Regions from separate parts of the Pseudovibrio sp. SCP20 genome, predicted to be linked through region 3. Evidence: predicted binding sites of a transcription regulator. Region 3 holds the regulator's gene; each other region holds the start of a gene.
What was found. The regulator PhoB, encoded in region 3, activates phosphate uptake and scavenging genes when phosphate is short. The targets are predictions, from matches to a motif close to TGTCATNNANCTGTCAT.
Positions count from the first base shown of each region.

Region 1: a site for PhoB is predicted at 5,326-5,342, ahead of AC3CB2_RS01105 (glycerophosphodiester phosphodiesterase family protein). Genes of this name have one in related genera too.
Region 2: a site for PhoB is predicted at 3,739-3,755, ahead of AC3CB2_RS17400 (PhoX family protein). Genes of this name have one in related genera too.

Region 1 is NZ_JBYMDH010000001.1:239,692-247,396, forward strand. It holds gene tyrS (tyrosine--tRNA ligase) at 1-717, shown strand, start outside; gene AC3CB2_RS01090 (cytidine deaminase) at 763-1,170, opposite strand; gene AC3CB2_RS01095 (DUF4261 domain-containing protein) at 1,324-2,211, shown strand; gene AC3CB2_RS01100 (site-specific DNA-methyltransferase) at 2,347-3,444, opposite strand; gene AC3CB2_RS01105 (glycerophosphodiester phosphodiesterase family protein) at 3,873-5,093, opposite strand; gene AC3CB2_RS01110 (AMP nucleosidase) at 5,419-6,897, shown strand; gene AC3CB2_RS01115 (tautomerase family protein) at 7,116-7,505, shown strand; gene mutY (A/G-specific adenine glycosylase) at 7,554-7,705, opposite strand, start outside.
Region 2 is NZ_JBYMDH010000004.1:326,502-334,206, forward strand. It holds gene AC3CB2_RS17380 (glycosyltransferase family 2 protein) at 1-487, shown strand, start outside; gene AC3CB2_RS17385 (FkbM family methyltransferase) at 521-1,288, shown strand; gene AC3CB2_RS17390 (methyl-accepting chemotaxis protein) at 1,359-2,834, opposite strand; gene AC3CB2_RS17395 (GNAT family acetyltransferase) at 2,998-3,411, shown strand; gene AC3CB2_RS17400 (PhoX family protein) at 3,802-5,703, shown strand; gene AC3CB2_RS17405 (YbhB/YbcL family Raf kinase inhibitor-like protein) at 5,796-6,344, opposite strand; gene AC3CB2_RS17410 (helix-turn-helix transcriptional regulator) at 6,443-7,273, opposite strand; gene AC3CB2_RS17415 (GFA family protein) at 7,344-7,705, opposite strand, start outside.
Region 3 is NZ_JBYMDH010000001.1:355,256-362,960, forward strand. It holds gene pstC (phosphate ABC transporter permease subunit PstC) at 1-215, shown strand, start outside; gene pstA (phosphate ABC transporter permease PstA) at 208-2,055, shown strand; gene pstB (phosphate ABC transporter ATP-binding protein PstB) at 2,108-2,911, shown strand; gene phoU (phosphate signaling complex protein PhoU) at 2,947-3,651, shown strand; gene phoB (phosphate regulon transcriptional regulator PhoB) at 3,873-4,568, shown strand; gene AC3CB2_RS01650 (GNAT family N-acetyltransferase) at 4,646-5,116, shown strand; gene AC3CB2_RS01655 (GcrA family cell cycle regulator) at 5,215-5,775, opposite strand; gene AC3CB2_RS01660 (aspartate aminotransferase family protein) at 6,593-7,705, shown strand, end outside.

The sequences.
Region 1 (7,705 bases), 120 kb from region 3:
ATGCTGCAAGCAGTTGATTTCGTTGAGCTCAACCAGCGCTTCGGCTGCTCACTGCAGATCGGTGGCTCTGATCAATGGGGCAACATCGTCAATGGTGTAGACCTCGGTCGCCGCTCTGGCAGTCAGCTCTTTGGCTTCACACTGCCACTGCTGACAACAGCCTCTGGCAGCAAAATGGGTAAGACGGCAGAAGGTGCGGTATGGCTCAACCCATCCCGTCTCTCCAGCTTCGGCTTCTGGCAGTTCTGGCGCAATGTCGATGATGCCGATGTCCCACGTTTCCTGAAGCTCTTCACCGATCTGCCATTGGGCGAAATTGACCGGCTGTCCTCACTGAAAGGTCAGGAACTCAATGAAGCCAAGAAAATACTGGCAACTCAAGTCACCGGCATCGTCCACGGTCTGGCCGCAGCAGAAGCCGCTCTTCAGCAAGGCGAAGCTCTGTTCAACGGTCAGGAAGACCTGACCCAGCCAACCCACGAACTGCCTCTGGCTCTGCTCGCCAAGCCGCTTGGCCTGCTGGACCTACTGGTAAAACTCGGCTTCGCCACCACAAACAGCGAAGCCCGACGCCTCATCCGCGGCGGCGGCGTCCGCCTGAACACATCTATTGTGTTGGAAGAAACTCGAATGATTTCCGAAGGCGACCTAAAGCCAGGTGAGAGGCTGAACTTAGCGGTTGGCAAGCGCCGTAAGGCTCTGGTGGAGTTTGTGTAAGCAAACTTGATGCGGTCAGATCTGAGCTGACCGCTGAGCCAAGAACTACAGTTCTTCCCCATTCACCATCGACCAATGATGCGGCTGCAGTTCTCGCAGACTTTTGAAGATCAACTGATTGTCCGTGTTGGAGATGGCTGCGAGAACGTCTCCACCCCAATGGACAAGCCGTTCCTGACAAATCCCGCAGGGTGTCAAAACAACAAAGGGGCTGTTCTCATCTTCACGGTAGATACAAAGAGAATGAGTAACGGCCTCATTCAGCTTATGAGCCTCCAAAATAGCGCCAACTTCCATACAGAGAGACAGCCCGTCATTTTTGGTGTCCGGTGCTACACTGGTGAGGATCTTTCCACTGTCAGTCCTGACGGATGCCGCTCCTCCCCAACCAGTAGGATAACGCCGTTCAATCAGCAGCTTGGCTTCATCAAATAATGTTTGTTCAATGGTCATTCTGCCACGCTAAAGCTTCTGCCCCTATCAATCAAATCATGTTCTACAGATCTTGAGTAGGTCCTTATGATCTCACCGATTTTGTAGATTGCACTATGATATCAAGGTGCAACTATTGCTCTGATTTTAAAGATATTTCACTGAGGGGATAGTATGAGCTTATTTCTTACATATTTGGCATTGGCACAGCCAATCGAGCTGACGGCAGCCGAGATGTGCCAGAGCACGGCGCGCACATACCTTGATCAACCGCTCCACATTGAGTGCCCCGTAGATGACAGTGATGGAAAAGATGCTAGCTTTGTTTATGTAAATGGGCTTCCTGTTGCCATAATGAATATAGGGTTCCCGCTGCCTGCTGATGCCTACGAAGAAGCAGTGGCAATTGACAAGCTTTGGCCCGAAGCTGGAGCAACTCTGGCTGAGAGTAAATCACATATCGTTTTATCTGCTCTTGGTTCCCCCAAGGAGCATCTGGAAGTTTTAAGCGCAGCGAAGACAATGACGCTCTTTGCAGCGTATCTGAGTGAAAAGCTACCTGTAACAGCGCAGATCGGCGTTGAGGGAAAAACAGTTATCTCGCCAGAGAAGCTAAAAACCTATGCCCAATCACTTGCTCAAGGTGAAGTGCCTTTGTTTGCATGGACTTCCTTAATGTTCTTTAACGGAGGCATGACCAGCGATGGGAAGCAAAAAGCGATAATGGCAACAAATGGTTTTCGTCCATTTATTGGCAGGGAGATTGAAACCTCTGCATCTGCCAATCTGACACCTGACAAAGTTGATTTCGTTTTGAATCTCGGTGTTTACCTCATCAAAAACGGCCCGGTAATTAATCACGGCGACACAGTTGGTGGAACAGCTGAAGAGAAGATCAAGGTTGTTCATAAACCTCAGGGATACAGACCGGAAACTCCATCGTTGCACGTTGTGTTACCTGATGCGGATGTAAGTGAGTTGGAAGGTGTTGGTGCAGAGGATCGGGCGGCTCCTCCTCCGCCTCGCAAATCTCTTTGGCCGTTTGGCAAACGCAAGGGGTAAAGCAGGCTTCTGCCAAGTGACAAAAAAAACCCCCGCCGGTGAGGGCAGGGGCCAAGTCATATGGATATGAAGCAGGATCAATGATGAACCCTGTAAAACAGCCAGACCGTTTGCCTGGCTGAAAGAGCTGCAGCGTTAGCGAGGCATCTGAGAACGAACCACCTGACGCAGAGCGTCTACCGGTTCAAGAGCCTTACCACGCTTGACGTGCCAGAATGTCCAGCCATTACAGGCTTGCTGGCCTTGGACGAGCGCACCCACTTTGTGGATCGATCCTGAATGCTCGCCGCAAATCAAAGAACCATCAGCGCGAACTGTGGCTTTGAAACGTCCCCGGGCATCGGTCAGTTCCGCGCCCGGTGTCAACAATCCGGTTTCCAACAGGTTGCCAAACGGAACTCGTGGAAGAGCACGTTTGCCTTGTGTCATCGCCAGAAAATCGTCGTTGGCTGGTGTTACCCGGTCAATCCGTTCAGAAGCTGCCTTGATGTAGGCATCTTCACGCTCGCAGCCCACAAAGTGGCGGCCAAGCTTTTTGGCAACAGCACCGGTGGTGCCAGTTCCAAAGAACGGATCAAGGATCACATCACCCTGATTGGAAGTGGAAAGCAGCACACGGTAGAGCAGGCTTTCCGGCTTCTGTGTTGGATGCACTTTGTCGCCGTTGTCGTCCTTCAAGCGCTCATGACCAGTGCAGATAGGCAGCACCCAGTCAGACCGCATCTGAAGGTCGTCGTTAAACGTCTTCATTGCATCGTAGTTAAAGGTCGGCTTGCTCTCCTGTGAAGGGCAGGCCCAGATGAGCGTCTCATGAGCATTCGTAAAACGCTTGCCACGGAAGTTCGGCATCGGGTTTGTTTTCAGCCAAACCACATCATTGTTGATCCAGAACCCAAGGTCCTGCATCACCGCGCCAACGCGGAAAATGTTGTGATATGAACCGATAACCCAGATGGACCCGTTTGGCTTCAGCACGCGGCGAACCGCAGTGAGCCATGCACGAGTGAACTCATCGTAAGCTTTAAAGCTGGAGAACTGATCCCAGTGATCATCGCAGGCATCTACCTTTGAATGATCAGGTCTGTGCAGATCTCCGCCCAGCTGTAGGTTGTAAGGGGGATCGGCAAAAACCACATCCACGCTGTTGTCTGGAAGCTTGTTCAAAGCCTCGACACAGTCACCCTTAATAATCGTATCAAGCCACTCTGGCTTGGTGGAAGTATGGGGTGTCATCAGGGACACCCCTTCTTTACGCTTTACTCTCATTGCGACGCAGCACCTCACGCAATTTCTGAGTGCTATGGTTACCGGATATGGTAAACCACTGGTTAACGGTGGATATCTTTTATTCTTTTAGAATCAACGCTTTATTTACAGATTCGAATATTTGTCTCGAAGTTAACTCCCATTAATATTCGGTCGCGGATTCCCTTGGGGTAGAGGTTTATGAGGAGTTAAAATGGCGAAAATGGAGAGCTAAAATATTTTTTGAGAGTCAAGCTTTTTTGCTGGCTAAAACGAACAAGGTAAACGCACTGCGGGGACAGCGGGCAAATCGGTTAATCAGTGTGGCAGAGCTCCCGTTACGGACAGCGCAAAAAGAAAGCGCGCCATAAAGGACGCGCTTCCCAAATTGCAAATCAGTGTGGGGAGAGGGGGGCTTACTCAATCCCCATGCAGTTGGCGTAGAAGGTAACTGTCGCTGGCCAGTCAGAGAACACGCCGCTCACCTTCACGTCCTGCGCCAACACATCCAGCAGCTCGTAAACGCTGCCTTCGCTGGTGATCGCATCATTGATGCTGCGGTAGTACCAGCCACCCTTGTTATGCGACAGCAGGCCAGAGCGCTCCAGCGTCCAGGCAAAGATCTTGATACCAGCCTCATTGGCAACCTTCGCATAAGCGGAAGGAACGATCTTGCCGTCTTCCAGCGTAACGAGCATCCAGAGAGGTGGAGAGATGTAGTTGACGCCCATCTCCTTCAGTTCAGCCATGGATGGTTTGAAGCTGCTCGGATCGGAGGTATCAAAGCCCTGCATGCGGAAGCGGCCATCAAGGAACACCGCCTGCTTGCCAAACTCTGGCTCATTCTTGATCCAGTAAAGCACATCATCAAGGAAGAAGGACTGAGGGTACACGTCAGAGGCTGGAACACCAGCTTCTTTATACTCATCAATCAGCTTCTGAGCGTAATCTTCCTGACTAAACCCATCAAACGGCATCTTGACGCTTGGACGCTTCAACTCCGGCGTAAACTTGACACCTTGTGCCTTGAACAATTCAATGGACTGAGCATGGGTCATCAATGTTCCGCCATTACCAGCCGCCGCATAAAGGTCAGTGCGCCAATCCGCAGTTCCCTTTAGAAAGTCCTCAACTGTTGTGGCTGTTGGATCAGAAGCATCCATCTTGCCCTTCAGGCCTTCAAACTCAGCCAGAGTGATCTCAGAGGTCCTGCACTCAGCAGTCGCTTTCTCACCACCCGCAGCAGCAGTGAATGGTGTCATACAGGTGCCAGCCAGATCTGTTGCCAGAATATTGGTGGTGGTTGCCAGATCGTTCTGGGAGTGACGGCAGACCAGCTGTTTGTCTTTGGTGAAGGTAACATCACACTCCTGCACACCGGCGCCCATCACTGCAGCAGCCTGATAAGACTCTAACGTATGCTCTGGAAACTGCAGCGGTGCACCGCGGTGGCCAATGGAGAAGCTGGAGGTGGTGGCAGGGTTGCCAATGCAAGCCCGCAGCTTTTCCTTCAGCGGGCTCTCCTGCATCTGCTCAACGAGAAAAGCAGGGCGAGGACCCAGCTGTGCAGCCTGCGCGCTTGCAGTAAAACAAGCGCCTGCTATCAGCCCAAGCGCGGCGGTTCGAACAAAGTGCATAAAAAAGATCCCTCCCGATCATTGAATGCTTTTGTGGTGTGATGCTGAAAAGAGCGTTGCACTCTTCCTCTGAAATCACACCTTTTAATTGGGATGTAGTTTTACAGAATAAACTGAAGGAGATAAGGGTAAATATGTAGCTAGATATCGCAATTCTGTGCGCAGAACTGGATCTGACGCTGCGTGAAAATATCCTCACTCACTAAAAAATAAATCATATTTGTCTGCGGATTGTCTTGACCCTGTCGTAAACATCCCTCAGATATATAGTGACACGAAAGAGGAGAAACCGAACGTGTCGACTATATCCGATAGCGACGTTGTGATGGAAACCCGTTCCATCCGCACGCCTGAAGCAATTCCCCCACGATCCTTTAAAGATGCCGCTGAAGCTGTTGAGCACCTGATCTTCCTGTTTGATCGGGCAACGGACTTCTTGCGCGAGAATTTTAAGTCTGCCGCTCAGGGCAGCATGCCGACAAACCGGGTCAGAGCTTTTTATCCGGAACTTCGTTTTGAAATGTCCAGCCACGTCCGTGTGGACACCCGTCTGTCCTATGGATTTGTAGCAAGACCTGGCAAATACAAAACCACAATCACCCGGCCTGATTTGTTCAGGCACTATCTGGAACACCAGATCGATCTGCTGATCAAAAACCACGGCCTCGAAGTTGAGATCGCTGAGAGTGATCAGCCAATTCCGCTGCACTTCGCATTCTATGATGGTGCACACGTTGAAGGCGCACTGCCAGACAGTGCAGAACGCACACTGCGTGATGTGTTTGATGTGCCGGATCTGGCGGTTATGGATGATGCCATCTCCAACGGCACCTACCGTGCCAAAGATGGCTTTGAGCCTCTGGCCCCATTCACCGCACCGCGCGTGGATTACTCCCTGCATCGCTTGCAGCACTACACCGCAACCGCACCGCGCTACTTCCAGAACTTTGTGCTCTTCACAAACTATCAGTTCTACATTGATGGCTTTGCGCAGATGGCGAAGGAACTGATCAACGATCCAAACAGCGGCTATGTTGCCTTCGTAGAACCGGGCAATCTCATCACCTACGCGGGTGATAAGGAGCCTCGCGAAGGTGTGGCACCGCCACGTCTGCCGCAGATGCCAGCCTATCACCTGCTGCGGGAGGACAACTCCGGTATCACCATGGTGAACATCGGTGTCGGTCCATCCAATGCGAAAACCATCACCGACCACATTGCGGTGCTTCGCCCACATGCCTGGTTGATGCTGGGTCACTGCGCTGGGCTCAGAAGCAGCCAGCAGCTTGGTGATTATGTGCTTGCACATGGTTACGTCCGCGAAGACAAAGTGCTCGACGCTGACTTGCCAACATGGGTTCCGATTCCACCACTGGCAGAAGTGCAGGTCGCGCTGGAAGATGCAGTTGAGAAAACCACCGGTTACAGCGGGTATGACCTGAAGCGCGTCATGCGCACGGGCACCGTGGCCTCCATCGACAACCGCAACTGGGAACTGCGTGACCACCGTGAGCCGGTACAGCGCTTCTCCCAGTCCCGCGCTATTGCGTTGGATATGGAGTCCGCAACCATCGCCGCTAACGGCTTCCGCTTCCGCGTTCCTTACGGAACCTTACTCTGCGTTTCTGACAAGCCACTGCATGGTGAGCTGAAACTGCCGGGCATGGCGACGGACTTCTACCGTAAACAGGTGGATCAGCATCTGGAAATCGGCGTGAAGACCATGGAGATCCTGAGAGAGATGCCACTGGAGCGCCTCCACTCTCGAAAACTCCGCAGCTTCATGGAAACCGCTTTCCAATAAGCACCACTAGGCAGCGACAAGAATAAGAAAAGCCGGGCATCGACCCGGCTTTTTGCTGTAAAGAAGCGTTTGCTGCCCCTGAGGCCGTTTCTCTACAACAACTAATCTGATTGCTGACTTGGCCTCATATGTCCAGGCGCGATAACCTGCACCGATTTTCCCAATCTAATTTTCAGTAGCTTTTAGTCATCCTATCAAATCAAAGAATGAGATTTATTATGCCATTTAACAAGATCCATGTACCCAAAGTGCTGTCTACCCAAATGTGTCGCTCAATCAGCGAACAGCTGCATGAAAGTCTGGTTGCAACATGCGGCGTTAATCCCAGCGATGACTTCACTTTGGTTTCTCGATACGAACCAGAAGATATGATGTTCCACCCGACTTTCCTCGGGAACAGAGACCCTAAAGCAACCATCGTGATTGAGATTGCATTGCTAGGCGGGCGTTCTGATGAGCAGAAAGAACACCTTTACAAAGACATGCGCCAACGTCTCTCGAACATCGGCTTTGAACCCAACAACTCCATCATGTTCTTGATCGAAAACAACTCGATTGATTGGTCTTTCAGTGGAGCTGGTTCCGTAAAAACAGTGCTGGGACTGTAAAGCCAATTAGCCGTACTTTCCGGCTTCCCTGTTTTGGCAAATGGCTTCTTAAATCAAACCACCCGCCTTCAGCGCTTTCTTCATCACCGTAGGCAGAGCTTCGCCTTCAAGCTCGTCGGGTGCGGACCACCAGTAGCCCTCTGGCTCCGCGTAGTTCGCTGGAGCCTCTGCCTGCCAGACGCTCATTTCCAAATGGAAGT
Region 2 (7,705 bases), on a different contig from region 3:
ATTGCGAAGTCTATATCTTGCACCTGCACGAGTTCACCAAAAGCTCCCTTTCCGAAATTACTTTGAAAGGCGGCTTAAGCGCTTCCTGAAAAAGCAATGTCCTCAACTTATGAAAGTACCGCTTATCAGATGGAACCCTGTATATTCCAAATTATGGGGCACACATGAACTAGATATCAGAACCAGCCTTGCCGATGATTGGGGAGCAATGCTGCACTTCAAGTTCTTTCAGGACTTTAAGTTTCGTGTTGAAGAAGAGCTTACACGACAGGCCTATTACGCAGATGGTCTAGAATACAAAGCTTACTATAGTGGATTGGAAGATATTCTCCACCATTCACCTATGTATGAAGGATCAATGAAATTCACAAATGTGAGTGATGTATATAGAAGTCAACAGGCTTATTGTTCATCAGCTCTTCTGGAATACTTGAAAAACATACCACACCTTAAGAACTCACTCAGTCAAGAAAACATAGTTGCTTAGCTTATTTCTGCAACTGGTCAATGGAGCCCTGAAATGCATTTTTTGAAAGGCCTTGAACATACGTATAAAATGCGCAGGCGCTATAAAACATTACGCAATATCAAACTGGATGTTTCTCAACCTGAAATTGACTTATATGTAAAAGACCAGATTGTTCGAGGTATCTATGAAAATGAAGAACATAACCTCCTGACACAATTGCTAAAACCAGAAGACCGTATTCTGGAGTTAGGAGCCTGTATAGGTTTTCTATCGGCAACAGCTTCTAAGATTTGCGGTTCCAGCAATGTCATGTGCGTTGAGGCAAACCCAAACCTTATAAATGTCATAGAGACTAATCATTCTTTAAACGACGTTTCTCCCATAACTGTAAGTGGTATCGCAGCTCTCACTGATAATAAGCAATCAGAGTTTTATGTTGGAAAACGTATCATCGGATCATCTGTTCTAGAACGCAAAGAAAGCCAAAAAATTCTTCAAAAAACAGTCGATGTCAACAGGCTAATCGCAGAGTTTAAACCAAGCTTTTTGATGATGGATATCGAAGGAGCAGAAATTGAACTGCTACCAGCTTTAAACCTGACCAATATCCGAATGTTAGTTGTCGAGTTTCATCCCAAACTCAATGGTTTCGATGCAATAACAGAGTGCATCAATGTGCTCACCACAAAAGGCTTCGCATTGCGGGTAGATCAATGTCAGAACAAATGCATGGTGCTTCAACGGACCACAGATCCTGATCATGCAATGAGTTCACAACTCAGCCATGCTCTTGAAGCGCAAGGTGTTCTTTCGCAATAATCTTTCTGGCTTATGCGCAGTGCTTTCATGGCTGCCGTTTTCGACAGCCATGTGCTTTTATAGAACAACATCACGCATTGAAAGCGATGAGGGTGTTGCCCCAGTGGCGGCCTTTGATCCAGATGGGGGCTGAGACGAGTTTGATCATCATGATCTTTCCGCCGCCCATGTCCCGACGATAGGTTTGTAGGCTGTATTCTTTGGTGTTCTTGCTTGCATTCAGGCCAGCACGGTCATCGAACATTCTGCGATTACGGCAGTTGGCGGCGTTCCAGACCGGGTCATTGCCCTGAGGCTTGGAATACTCTTTGCTGTGCGTTGGCAGATAAGCGTTTTTATCCAGTGCAGCGCAGAAAATGATATGTGGATCAAGATCTTTGACTGGCTCCTGAATGTCAGGCAACACCCGGTCAGTCATTTGCGTGAAGGATGCCATGAACTGGACGGGGTTTGAGCCATCAATCGGGGTGTAGTTGAAGTCGAAAAGATCGTTGATTGAGATACGGCCTGCATCCACTTCGCCTTCAAAAGCATCCATGGTCTTTGCAGCAGCATCCTTGGCGTACTCGATCATCTGCTGATTGAGATTGTCGCCATGTTCGACGGCAACTTCGGCAAGCAGGGCATCGGCTGTTTGTGATGTTCCGAGCATCTGGCCGGAAACCTGCTCAATGCTCTCTGCATTGGCGGAGACCACGCCGACCATTTCATCACGATTGCGCAGCAGTTCGTCCGTATCAGCGTCATTGTTTGCGCAGGCGATGCGGATGGATTCTGTGTTGGCGGAGATGTTATCAACCATTGCTTCCAGCTCATGGAAGAGATCGTTGATGGACTGTGTGCCGTTTTCAGCAGTCGCTACTGTATCAAGTGCGCCCTTACCGAGATCCACCAGAGTATCTGCTTCTTTGCCGAGCTGAAGGATTGTTTGGTCAATTTGTTCAGTCGCGACTGTGGTTTGCGTCGCAAGCGCCTTAACTTCGCTGGCAACCACGGCAAAGCCTTTGCCGGCCTCGCCTGCGCGAGCTGCCTCAATTGTCGCATTGAGAGCCAGAAGATTGGTCTGTCGGGCGATGGCGTCAATGGAACTGGAGAACTGACGTACGTTGGCAAACGAGGCCTGGAGGCCTTCCAGTTGGCGATTGATGTTGCTGATGGTTGTCGACAGGCTGTTGATGTTGGCGAGCGCGTCCGTCACCACTTCCTGAGACTTCGACATGGTATCGCGGGCGTTGGTCGTCTGCTCTGCTGTCTGCTCAACGGCAGAGCTCACTTCCCGGTTACTCTCAACAACACGTCCAGAAGCTTCCTGAAGGCTTTCCATGGCTGTTTTCAGAGCGCCTGCAGTGTTGTTAACGGCATCCAGCTCTCCCGCAGCTGAGGCCATATCCAACGCAAGGGCGTCCAGCTCACCAAACAAGCGTGCACTATCTATTGAACTCTTAGGTTCTGTAATTTCCACTTCAGCAGACTGACCGATTACTTCTCCTTGGTCGTTTGCAGCAGTTTCAGCAAGCAATTGTGTGTTACGCTTAAAAAAAGCCATGTCAAAAACCCCTCAATCGCGCAAAGGTTTTCATAGTTTTACTTATAGATTATTAACCTTGTTATTAATCCTTCCTCCTATTGCAAGTGACTGGATTACAAAGGATAATAACAAAACATCCTGTGACTAAACTTCTATTTTCTAATTACTATGCGCGGTGCATATGATTTGTCGTGAAATGCGTCTGTCCGATCGGGACGCGGTTATTGCTCTTTGGAAGGCCGCTGGCGTCTTTCGTGAATGGAATGATCCAGTTCGGGATATTGCAAAAGCACTTGAGGGCGAACACTCAACTATTCTTGTCGGAGAACTGGACGGCATGATTGCCACCAGCATCATGTGCGGAGAGGATGGGCATCGCGGCTGGTTCTATTATGTGAGCACACATCCTGACCATCAGGGCAAAGGACTGGGCAAGGCCATTACGCAAGCCGCAGAAGACTGGTTGCGAGCCCGTGGTATCTGGAAAGTTAACCTGCTTGTACGTGGAGATAACAGCCAGGCCGCTAGCTTTTATGAGGCACAAGGTTACAAGGACACCCAGAGCATCTGCCTTCAAAAGGTGATTGAGCCTTAGACCACCAAGTTTTTACTCAGAAAATTTAATGGCTGTGAAAACTGCGGTAATCGACACTGCGGTTTATAGGGTTTTGAAATTTCCTGTTGGGCCGCATAGCGTTGGGCGTCAACTCACTGAATTTTCATAGAGCACCTTAATCAAATCAAGCATCTCCGCCACATTCTGAAGTATTTTCTCGTCTAAAGTTAGAATAATGGAACAATATATAGAAATCACAGCAAGTTAGCTAACTGACACTCATCAGGTCTATATTTCACCTCTACAATTCCCATAACATGAATACAATACTCATATTACATCTGCAGTATTTTATAGGATTGATTGTTTCGTAAAGTTGTCATGCAGGCGCCTTAGTGTGCGCTCACCTTCTTCTACGGGATATTTCCAATGACTAAAGAATTGACGAATGAACTCACGGCAGATGAGTGGGATGAGTTGAACTTCCCTCGTGCTGAAGAGAATGAATTTGACCGCGTTGTTGAGCGCGCAATTTCGCGCCGCGGTTTTCTGGGTGGTGTGCTCGCATTTGGCTCCGGCGCAGCGGTGATGGGCACAGGTGTGCTTGGTCTTTCCGCTTCTGAGGCGAAGGCGTCTGTTTCGCGCTTCGCTTTTCAGCCAATTCCGACATTTACGGACGCGACTGTTCATGTCCCGGAAGGATACAACTGGAAGATCCTGGCTCGCTGGGGCGATGCTCTGGTAGATGGTGCTGAAGAGTTCGATCATGAGACCGGTGGCTCTACGGCAGGTGCTGACAAAGTGTTTGGTGAAAACACCGACGGCATGGAGAGCTTCCAGTATCAGGGCAAGCAGCTGCTGGCGATCAACCATGAGTATGCCAACCGCCGGATCAACCTGCCTCAGAATGAAGATGGAGCTCCAAAGAGCGCTGATGATGTTCTGAAGCTGCAGCACCTTCAGGGTGTTGTGGTTATTGAAGTGGAAGAAGGCGATGGTGGTTGGGCGATCGTGAAGAACAGCCCGTTCAATCGCCGCATCACGCATAACACGCCGATGATGCTTGCCGGACCGGCTGCAGGTCACCCTCTGCTGCAAACTGCGGCTGATCCTTCTGGTACACAGTCTCTTGGCACATTCAACAACTGTGGTTCTGGCAAGACACCATGGGGCACTTATCTGACTTGCGAAGAGAACTTCAACGGTTACTTCGGTGCAACCGATGCACCTCCTGCGGAGCGCATGGACGGTGTTGATGCTGGGTACAAGCGCTATGGCATCACGGATACCGGCTACAACTACGACTACCATAAGTTCGATGAGCGCTTTGACATCGCGAAAAACCCAAATGAGCCTCATCGTGCTGGCTGGGTGGTTGAGATTGATCCGACCAATCCAAACTCCACGCCTGTCAAACGCACTGCACTAGGTCGCTTTAAGCATGAGAATGCAGAGGCTGTTTTGGCACCAGATGGCCGCGTTGTTGTTTACATGGGGGATGATGAGCGCGGTGAGTTCATGTATCGCTTTGTCTCCAACGGTGTTTATGCACCGGGTCAGCCAACTGATGGTTTGCTGGATGATGGTACGCTGTATGTTGCCAAGTTCAATGATGATCAGACGGGCGAATGGTTGGCTCTGACACCAGACACAACAGGCATGGATGCAGCCAGTATCGCGATCTTCAGTCGTATTGCTGGTTCTGCTGTTGGTGCGACCACCATGGACCGTCCTGAATGGATTTCAGCCAATCCCAATGCAGTTGAGGCGTATTGCTGCCTGACCAACAACAAGAACCGCGGTGTGAAGCCAAATGCGGGTGGTGACGATACCTCTGTCAACGGCCCGAACCCACGTGAAACCAACAAGTACGGCCAGATCGTGCGTTGGCGTCCTCACAATGAGGATCATGCCTCAGACACGTTTGATTGGGACCTCTATGTGATGGCTGGCAACCCAACCGTTCATGAAGGACCTAAGGCTGGTTCTGAAAACGTGAATGCAGGCAACATGTTCAACTCCCCAGACGGCATGGGCTTTGACGAGAGCGGGCTTGTGTGGATCCAGACAGATGGCAGCGACAGCAATGAAGGTGACTTTGCTGGCATGGGCAACAACCAGATGCTGGTTGGAGATCCTGTGACAGGTGAGATCGCTCGCTTCATGACTGGACCTAAAGGAGCAGAAGTGACTGGTCTGACATGGTCTGCTGATCGCCGCAGTATGTTTGTGGGCATTCAGCACCCAGGCGGTAACTGGCCAGATGGCGGTAAGCTTCCTCGCTCTTCCGTTATCGTGATCAAGCGCGACGATAATGGTGTGATTGGCTAAGCTGACCTTCCAGCCCAAACGATATTACCCTTCGGGAGTTGGCCTCCCGAAGGTTTCATTTTGTGAATGTCAAACTATCGACAGTTGAGCATTTAGTGGCTGAAGACGGCAGTGATCTTGGAAGTCTGCAGTGTGTTCGCACCAATCATATAGCCAACCAGCGCGTTGCTTGGGTTCTCAGGAAGATCCAGCGCCGGCACGCCAAGTGCATGGATGGTGAAGATATAGCGGTGTACCTCACCTGCCGGTGGACAGGCACCGCCAAAGCCCTTAGCACCGTAGTCGTTAGTGATTTCCATTGAGCCAACAGGCAAAGTTTTGTTGTTGCTCGCGCCTTCTTCAAAAGAGTTTGCCGAGGCTGGGATGTTCACCACATTCCAGTGCCACCATCCTGAACCTGTTGGTGCATCCGGATCATAAGCAGTAAGAGCGAAGCTTTTGGTCCCTTCTGGCGCGTTGGACCAGCTGAGCTGCGGTGAGAGGTTGCCTCCGGTGCATCCGAACCCGTTATAAACGAACTGGTTCGTGAGCTGCTGACCTTCAGCAATAGACGTGCTGGTGAGTTTAAAATCTTGCGCTTGAGCGGCAGATGCAAAAGAAGCTGCGATGGCCAGAGCGGTTATGAGTGGTTTCCGGAACATGTTTTCTCCAGTGGCTTAGGGCGTTGAACATGTTCCAGCTATAGGTTGCTTTGAAAAGCTACGCTTTCACGAGCCACTCATAAACTATCAAATTCCGATCAACCTTCTCTCGATCTGATCTCTTTTGGGCGAATCCCAAAGCGTTTTTTGAAAGCCTCGGAGAAATGAGAGGGAGTAGTAAATCCGCAATCCAGCGCGATGCTCGAGATAGGTTCATGCGTGGATTGCAACAGAGCCAGACCTTTTTCCAACCGGGTATGGCGCAGAACTTTTGCAAAGCCGTGCCCGGACTTGGCAAGCCAGCGGCGGAAGGTTGCCTCACTCATCGCAAAATGACTGGCGACATCTGTCGCGCGCCATGCGTAGCTCAAGTCGGTTTCGATAAGGCTGCGAACCTGGCTCAGAGGGTTGTCTGTGTCGGGCTTTGACAAGTGTACGCCGATATGGCGTAGCCAGATGAGTGGCTCCAACAGTCGGTGCTGCCTTAAGGCTTCTGGTAGAGCAGTATTTGCCAATGTCTCTTTCATGAGGGCAAGCACGTCTTCCGGCTTATGCTCTTTTCCACGCACCAGCTGGATACCTGTAGCTGTTGGAGTTGCCGGTTGGTCTGCATACACTGCATCTATCAGCGTGTTGGCAATGCTGACACCATCTGCCTGATAATCGGCATCTACAAGCGGCCTGTTTTCAAGGCTGATGATAGAACCGGGAGGAAAGATGAAGAGATCGCCCTCTGAACCGACCAACTCTCCATTGTGAGGGCAGATTACCTTCTTCGTTCCCTTGTGAATGAACGACAGGAAGGTTTGATGGAAGTACATGTCCGTGAACGTGGCTCGAGTGGCCTGCGTGATCAAGTGAATGGACAGGCCCGAGTCGTCAGGCAACATCCTGTCAGCTGTTTCATTGGAGAGTTGTGGCACTTTCACTGGTACTTTCAAACACCGCAGGTATCATGGTTTTATCGAGCTGGAGCAGAATGGCAAGCATTCCCCCTAATCAGAACCGTTGGATCTGAGGCGCGTTATCAGTGATCTCGTAGTAGTCACCTTTGTCTTTGACGAAGATATGCTTGCCGATGTGCAAGTCGTTTGGCTCATCCAGACAACCGGCTGCGATAGCGATGTAGTCTTCCGCATGGATTTTATAAAATAGGCTCGATCCGCATCCCTTGCAGAAACCTCGCTTTGCAAACTCTGAGGAAGCGTACCATTCAAGCCCATCATCAACCGTGAAGGTGATGGCGCTTTCAGGAGCTACTGTGGAGGCCCAGACGTGGCCGCTTGTGCGCCGACATTGGCTACAGTGACAGACTGTGACGCTGTCTCTTACCGCTTCCACCTGAAACTGAACTTTGCCGC
Region 3 (7,705 bases):
CAGCAGGCCTTGCCGCCAACATGACAGTGAACCCACTGGAAGCAGTAACAACCGTGACCGTGCAGATCGTCACCTTGCTGGTCGGTGACCAGGAGTTTGACAGCGCGAAAACACTCGCAGCGTTTGCTCTCGGTCTTCTCCTCTTCTGCATCACACTTGCTCTGAACATCTTCGCTCTGCGCGTCGTGAAGAAATATAGGGAACAGTATGATTGATATCGCTCAGGACACTGCCGGTTCCGCAATTGGCGGACGTGTCAAAGGCATTCCTTCCGGCGTCCATACGACAGACGAAGCTCGCAAGCGCCTGAAAAAGCGCTACAGCATGGAAGCGCGCTTCAAGGCTTACGGCATCGGTGCCATTGCATTGGCCGCAACCTTTCTGGTTCTGCTGCTCTTCACAATTGTCGGCACTGGCCTGCCAGCTTTCACCTACAACTACGTGAGCGTGCCGCTGAACCTGAGTGCTGAAAAGGTTGATCCAGCCAATCCGGCAGGCGCCAGCTATAACAAGATCATCCGTGATGGTCTGAAGGCTGAGCTGCCATTTGCATCCGACCGCAAAAACCGCCGCGTGCTTTACTCGCTGGTGTCCTCCGGCGCCAACGTCATCCTGCAAAAGCAGGTGGTCGCCGACACATCCATGCTGGGTGGAACCGGTCCAGTCGCTATCCCGCTTTCAGATTTCGCAGACCTTTATGTCAAAGGCCTGATCACGCAGAAAAACGAGATCGCCACAACAAGCGCAGCAACCGTTTCCGGAACCGAAGGGCAGGTGACCATCACCGCCGAGAAGCCGGAGTTCGGTGCACTCATCGCCGCGCTCAAGTCCTACTACGAGAACGAAATCACACTGCTTTCAGACAAGATCGAAGCCCGTGGCCGTTCTGAAGTCAGCGTCAACACCAAGATCACAGGCCTCCAAACCCGCCTGAAAAGTGAAAAAGATCCGCTGGTTGTGCAGCGCCTGACGTCTGAAGTTGAGAGCAACAGAGAAGCTCTTGAGAAAATCAAGTCCACTCTGGAAACTCGCAAAGCTGAACTGGCCGTTCTGCAGGGTCATCTCGCCAATGTTGAGAACGGCGGAACACTCAACAACAAGATGCCAAGCTTCTTCGTGAACGTGAACGGCGGCACCATCAAAGCGGAGAAGGTCACGCCAACCAGCGTCACTGGCACCGCCTTCATCCCGCTCAGCTCCGATGCCGCCGCCGCTGCTGGTCAGTGGGGCGTTGAAGAGCTGGAAACACCGGAAAGCTTCCGCAAATTCTCTGACAAAGAAATCGCTTACACTGATTATCTGGTCTCCAAAGGCTCCATCGAGAACCAGTGGAACTCCATCTTCTTCAAGTCCGGTGCAAGCCGTGAGCCTGAGATGGCGGGTATCTGGGGTGCAGCTGTTGGTTCCTTCTGGACCATGCTCGTTACCTTGTCTCTGTCGTTTCCGATTGGTGTGGCTGCCGCGATTTATCTGGAAGAGTTCGCGCCAAAGAACCGCTGGACCCATCTGATTGAGGTGAACATCAATAACCTGGCAGCGGTTCCGTCCATTGTGTTTGGTCTGCTCGGTCTGGCGGTGTTCCTCAACGTCTTCGGCTTGCCGAGATCTGCGCCGGTCGTCGGCGGTATGGTGCTGGCGCTCATGACCCTGCCAACCATCATCATCGCCTCCCGCGCAGCCCTTCAGGCCGTGCCGCCGAGCATCCGCGAAGCAGCGCTGGGTGTCGGAGCCTCCCGCTTGCAGGCAGTGTTCCACCATGTGCTGCCACTGGCAATGCCGGGTATTTTGACCGGAACCATCATCGGCATGGCGCAGGCTTTGGGTGAAACTGCACCACTTCTCATGATCGGCATGGTGGCCTTCATCGTTGATATCCCGGCAAGTCCGGTGGATCCGTCGACCGTACTGCCGGTTCAGATCTTCATGTGGGCAGACTTCCCCGAACCTGCCTTCCAGCAGAAAACCTCTGCTGCGATCATGGTGCTGCTCGGCTTCCTGATCTCGATGAATGCAATCGCAATCGTCCTTCGTAAACGTTTTGAGCGCCGCTGGTGATTTGAAAGGCAAGATCATGGCATTGGAAATGACCACAGACACCGAGAGTGCAATGGATACAACAATAAGCGCCCCACCAGCCGTATCCGCTGAAGGCGAAACGCTCAAAATGCGTGGCCGTGACGTGAAAGTGTTTTACGGCGACAAGCAGGCTCTGCACGGCGTGGATCTGGATGTACGCAAAAATCAGGTGACAGCGCTGATCGGTCCATCCGGTTGCGGCAAGTCCACCTTCCTGCGCTGCCTCAACCGCATGAACGACACCATCGACATCTGCCGCGTGGAAGGTGACATCCTTCTCGACAACGATGATGTCTATGACCCACGCATTGATGTAGTGGAACTGCGTGCCCGCGTTGGCATGGTGTTCCAGAAGCCGAACCCGTTCCCGAAGTCCATCTTTGAGAACGTGGCCTACGGCCCTCGCATTCACGGCTTGGCGCAAAGCAAGGCCGATCTGGAAGAGATTGTCGCCAGCTCCCTGCAGCGCGCCGGTCTGTTTGAGGAAGTGAAAGATCGTCTGGATGAGCCGGGAACCGGCCTCTCCGGTGGTCAGCAGCAGCGCCTGTGCATCGCGCGTGCAATCGCTGTGTCTCCGGAAGTGATCCTGATGGATGAGCCATGTTCCGCGCTTGACCCGATCGCCACCGCAAAAGTGGAAGAGTTGATCGACGAACTGCGCCAGAACTACACCATCGTGATCGTAACCCACTCCATGCAGCAGGCGGCACGTGTTTCGCAGCGCACTGCATTCTTCCACTTAGGAACACTGGTGGAAGAGGGGCTGACCAACGACATCTTCACCAACCCCAAAGACCAGCGCACGCAGGATTACATCACTGGCCGTTTCGGTTAAGAATAATAGGCAAGGAGGTCTAAGGAGATCATCCGATGAAAGATCATATCGTCTCGTCCTTCAATGAAGAACTGAAAGAGTTGGCCGGACGTGTCGTCGAAATGGGCGGCCTCGCAGAAACACTTGTACATGATGCCGTCAGCGCACTGCTGAGACAGGACCGCGAGCTGGCAACCCGCACCATTGCCGCGGACAGACGCCTCGACAACATGCAGGCCGAGTTGGAAGAGCTGTGCATCTCCGTGATCGCACGCCGCCAGCCAATGGCAAGCGACTTACGCGACATCATCGCCGCCATGCGCATCTCCAATGATCTGGAGCGCGTTGGCGATATGGCCAAGAACATCGCCAAGCGGACGCTCGCAATTGAAAGCGAATTCAACAACAAACAGTTGGCGGTTGGCGTAGAACACATGTCCGATCTGGCGCTGGAACAGCTTAAAGCCGTTCTGGATGCCTACACTTCCGGTGATCTGGAAGTCGTCCAGCGCGTGCATCTGCGTGACGATGAAGTAGATGCGCTCTACACCAGTCTGTTCCGTCAGTTGCTCACCTACATGATGGAAGACCCACGCTCCATCACCATGTGCGCCCACCTGCTGTTCTGTGCAAAGAACATTGAGCGCATCGGTGACCATGCGACCAACATTGCCGAGAACATCTACTACATGATCTCCGGAAATCAGCTTCCGGTTGATCGACCAAAAACGGACGAACTGGCAGACAGCAGCGCTGTCTGAGACGTGCTGCTCTCTGGGAAGCTGCAAGCCCGGAAGGCGACCACGTTGAACAAAGGTTTGGAGTGTCGGGTTCATTACGCGGCACTTCATGTGTCAAATCAGAGGGCGGCTTCGCGTTTCTGATAAGAAAAGACGCAACTACAAAAGGTTAAAGTGGTTTACATGCACAGTGATGACGGTAAACTGCTTTACAACAGAAGGTGCAAAGAGAGCACTAGGGTATGCCTAAGATACTGATTGTAGAAGACGAAGAACCGTTAAGCCTGCTGCTGAGATACAATCTCGAAGCGGAAGGCTACAATGTCGACGTATGCGCAAGAGGAGATGAGGCGGAACTCCTGCTGCAAGAAAGCCAGCCGGACCTGCTCTTGCTGGACTGGATGCTGCCCGGCCTCTCCGGTATCGAGCTTTGCCGCCGTCTGCGGGCACGTTCAGAAACCGAACGCATGCCAATCATCATGCTCACGGCACGAGGTGAAGAGTCTGAACGCATCCGCGGGCTGGCAACCGGAGCCGATGATTACGTCGTCAAACCTTTCTCCATCCCGGAGCTTATGGCCCGTGTACGAGCGATCTTCCGCCGTGCTCTGCCGGAAGTTGTCTCCACCATGCTCAAGTCCGGCGATATTGAGCTGGACCGCGAAACCCACCGCGTCCGCAGAACTGGCCGCGAAATCCACCTCGGCCCAACCGAATTCCGCCTGCTGGAGTTCCTCATGAGCGCCCCAGGCCGCGTCTACTCCCGCGAGCAACTGCTCGACGGCGTGTGGGGACATGATGTTTACGTGGATGAGCGCACTGTCGACGTCCATGTGGGCCGCCTGCGTAAAGCCATCAACAAAGGCCGCATGAAAGACCCGATCCGCACCGTCCGCGGTGCCGGTTACGCGTTCAACGACCAGTTTGCAGTCGGGTAACTGATCTCTGCTATATGCGCATTGTGAAGCTGCATCTCTGATCCGGAGGTGCAGACTAAAAACAATGCGGATAACAAATGAAAATCAAGACGGTTGATAGAGCAACCGCTCATATCTACGACAATCTCTGCCAGGCTTACGAGGCAGAGTTCTCACCTCTCACGCACAAACAGCCTGACGCCAACGGTCTGTTCGCCAAGGACACGCTGCTGGAAGGCAACATCACCGGCTATCTGGTGTACAGCAACGACCTCCCGGCCGGACTGGCCGCCATCAAGCAGGATGAGCAGGAGGGGTTCGAAGTCTGTGAGTTCTACGTCGTGCCTTACTACCGACGACATAAGCTGGGCCTGCAGTTTGCCAGCGCGCTGTTTGATCAGATGCCCGGCAACTGGCAGATCAAACAGATCGAAGGCGCTGACCACGCCACCGCCTTCTGGCGCGCAGTGGTAAGCGACTACACATTAGGCCACTATCAGGAAGACAGCTACAACGACCCGTACTGGGGCAATGTCACCCGCCAAACCTTCAGCGCGCAGAAGCACTAGGCCTCAACCACAGGCGGGATAGTCGTTACATTACAGGCATCCAGACAGCAAAAAGCCGGGCACTGGACCCGGCTCATAACGCTTGCTTTCAGTCTGTTTTAGCTGGCGCGGCGGTTGCGGCGGTCGCTGACTGGCTGATAGGCAATGCTGCGGTGATGCGCGCAATACGGTGTGCCTGCATCTGACTGACGACCGCAGAAGTAGAAGTCTTCAGAACCCGGATCGCCAATTGGCCACTTACAGGTGCGTTCGTTCAATGTCAGGATGGATGCGCGTTCGGAAACCGGAATAAAGATTTCTGCGACTGGGACGGGAGCGATTTCGGTCTCGATCGTTTCAATTGGCTCAACTTTAAGAGCGGTGGCGCCTGCCACTGTTGGCTGAACTTGTCGAGGAGTAGGAGAGGGAGCTGCTGCTGCGACCGCTTCGGTCACTGTCGGTTTGATTGGAGAAGCTGTTCTTGCCGCTGGGGCAGTTGCCTTTCTCGTCTTGGTTGCACCGCCCCCTGATTTAGCACGCCCTGAAAGCCCGAGCCGGTGAACCTTACCAATTACGGCATTTCGGGTCACATTGCCTAGTTCTCCAGCGATCTGGCTTGCGCTTAACCCGTCTGCCCAAAGCTTGGTTAGTAACTCTACACGTTCTGCTGTCCAGCTCATTAAAGGCCCCCGTCTTCCTTCAGTGGCGCGCAAAACAGTATTCGCTCAGCTCGGACGTATCCGAATTTGCCGCTAACCTGAGCGTGTGTGCTTGCAGCGATCAGTAACTACGAGATGGTGTATAACTCTTATCGCACAGTACTATATCGGCGTTCCTACGAGCAATAACCTCAAAGAATTGAGGTGGGGAAGACTCTGGTTTTCCCCAGAATTGCCGTACTACTACTTACCTATAACAGCCTTCTTGTGGTGGGAGAAGATTATCAATCTAAAGAATAGGAGCTGTTTGTTAAACCAAGTTCCACCGCATTCTTTCCAACACAAAGTAAGAGCTGATAGCGTTACCCCGTTGATATTTAATACATATATTTACCACTGAAAAACAACTAGTAAAAAACACTAGTAAACTACAAATTGCAGTGCAGATGCACTCGCCGAATGACACCTTCATATGACGCGGTACACGCTAGAGGTGTATTGAATAAACCTTAAGAGATATGGAAAAAAACTGGCCAGTGAAGAGGGGATTAGACCTCTACTCCATCATTTAAAAATGCCACAATGTGCCCTTCCTCAGGTAGCAGACCAACCGGAATGCACCGATAGGAAGCACAAAAAGCCGGCTGCCCATTCCTGAACAGGAGTAAGGTATTGCTGGCAATACGTGTTATTGACTGCCCTGAGGGAACGCGGTTTATATGTCGCTTCCCTTACAACCGGACACCTTCGGGTGTTGAATGAAGCGCCAGATGGCGTTTTTTGTTTTTGTAATAACCAAGATTTTTGAGCCCAGAGCTCAATCCATGAGGAGTGAGAAATGACGACTTCGTCGCTAATGCAGACTTATGCACGTTCAGACCTGGCGTTTGAGCGTGGGGAAGGTGTCTGGCTTTATGCGGCTGATGGTCGACGATACATGGATTGTGCCTCGGGTATCGCCGTCTCCGGCTTGGGTCATGCGCATCCGAAGCTCGTTGAGGCGCTGAAAGGCCAGGCTGAAAAGCTGTGGCACGTCACCAACCTCTACACCATTCCAGAGGGTGAAAAGCTCGCAAAGCTGTTGACAGACAACACCTTTGCTGACGTTGTGTTCTTTACCAACTCCGGTACGGAAGCAACTGAAGGTGCCATGAAGGCAGCGCGTCGCTACCACTTTGCCAAGGGCAACCCGGAAAAGAACCGCATCATCACCTTTGAAAATGCGTTCCACGGCAGAACCATGGCAGCTCTGGCTGCTGGTGGTCAGCAAAAGTATCTGGAAGGCTTCGGTCCAGCACCGGAAGGCTTTGATCAGGTGCCAGCTGGCGATTTGGAAGCAGTCAAAAAGATTGTTGGCCCGCAAACCGCAGCCATCATGCTGGAGCCTGTTCAGGGCGAAGGCGGCATCCGCTCCATGGATCCGGCTTTCTTGAAAGGCCTGCGCGAGATCTGTGATGAAAACGACCTGCTGCTGATCTATGACGAGATCCAGACGGGTGTTGGCAGAACCGGCAAGCTCTTTGCCCACGAATGGGCTGGTGTTGCACCAGACCTGATGGCGATTGCAAAAGGCATCGGCGGTGGCTTCCCGATGGGGGCGTTCCTCGCAACCAATGAAGCGGCCAGCGGCATGGTGCCGGGCGTGCATGGCACAACATTCGGCGGCAACCCGCTGGCGATGGCTGTCGGCACCGCTGTTATGGAAACCGTCCTGGAGCCGGGCTTTCTGGAAGCCGTTCAGGAAAAAGGCCTGATGCTAAAGCAAAAGCTTGCCTGCATTGTAGACCAGCACGGCGACGTGTTTGAGCTGGTGCGCGGTGAAGGCCTGATGCTTGGCCTCAAATGTAAGGTGCCAAACACCCAGCTGCTGGTTCACATGCGCAACAATGGCTTGCTGCCGGTTGGTGCGGGAGACAACGTGCTCCGCATTATGCCGCCAATGACCATCACC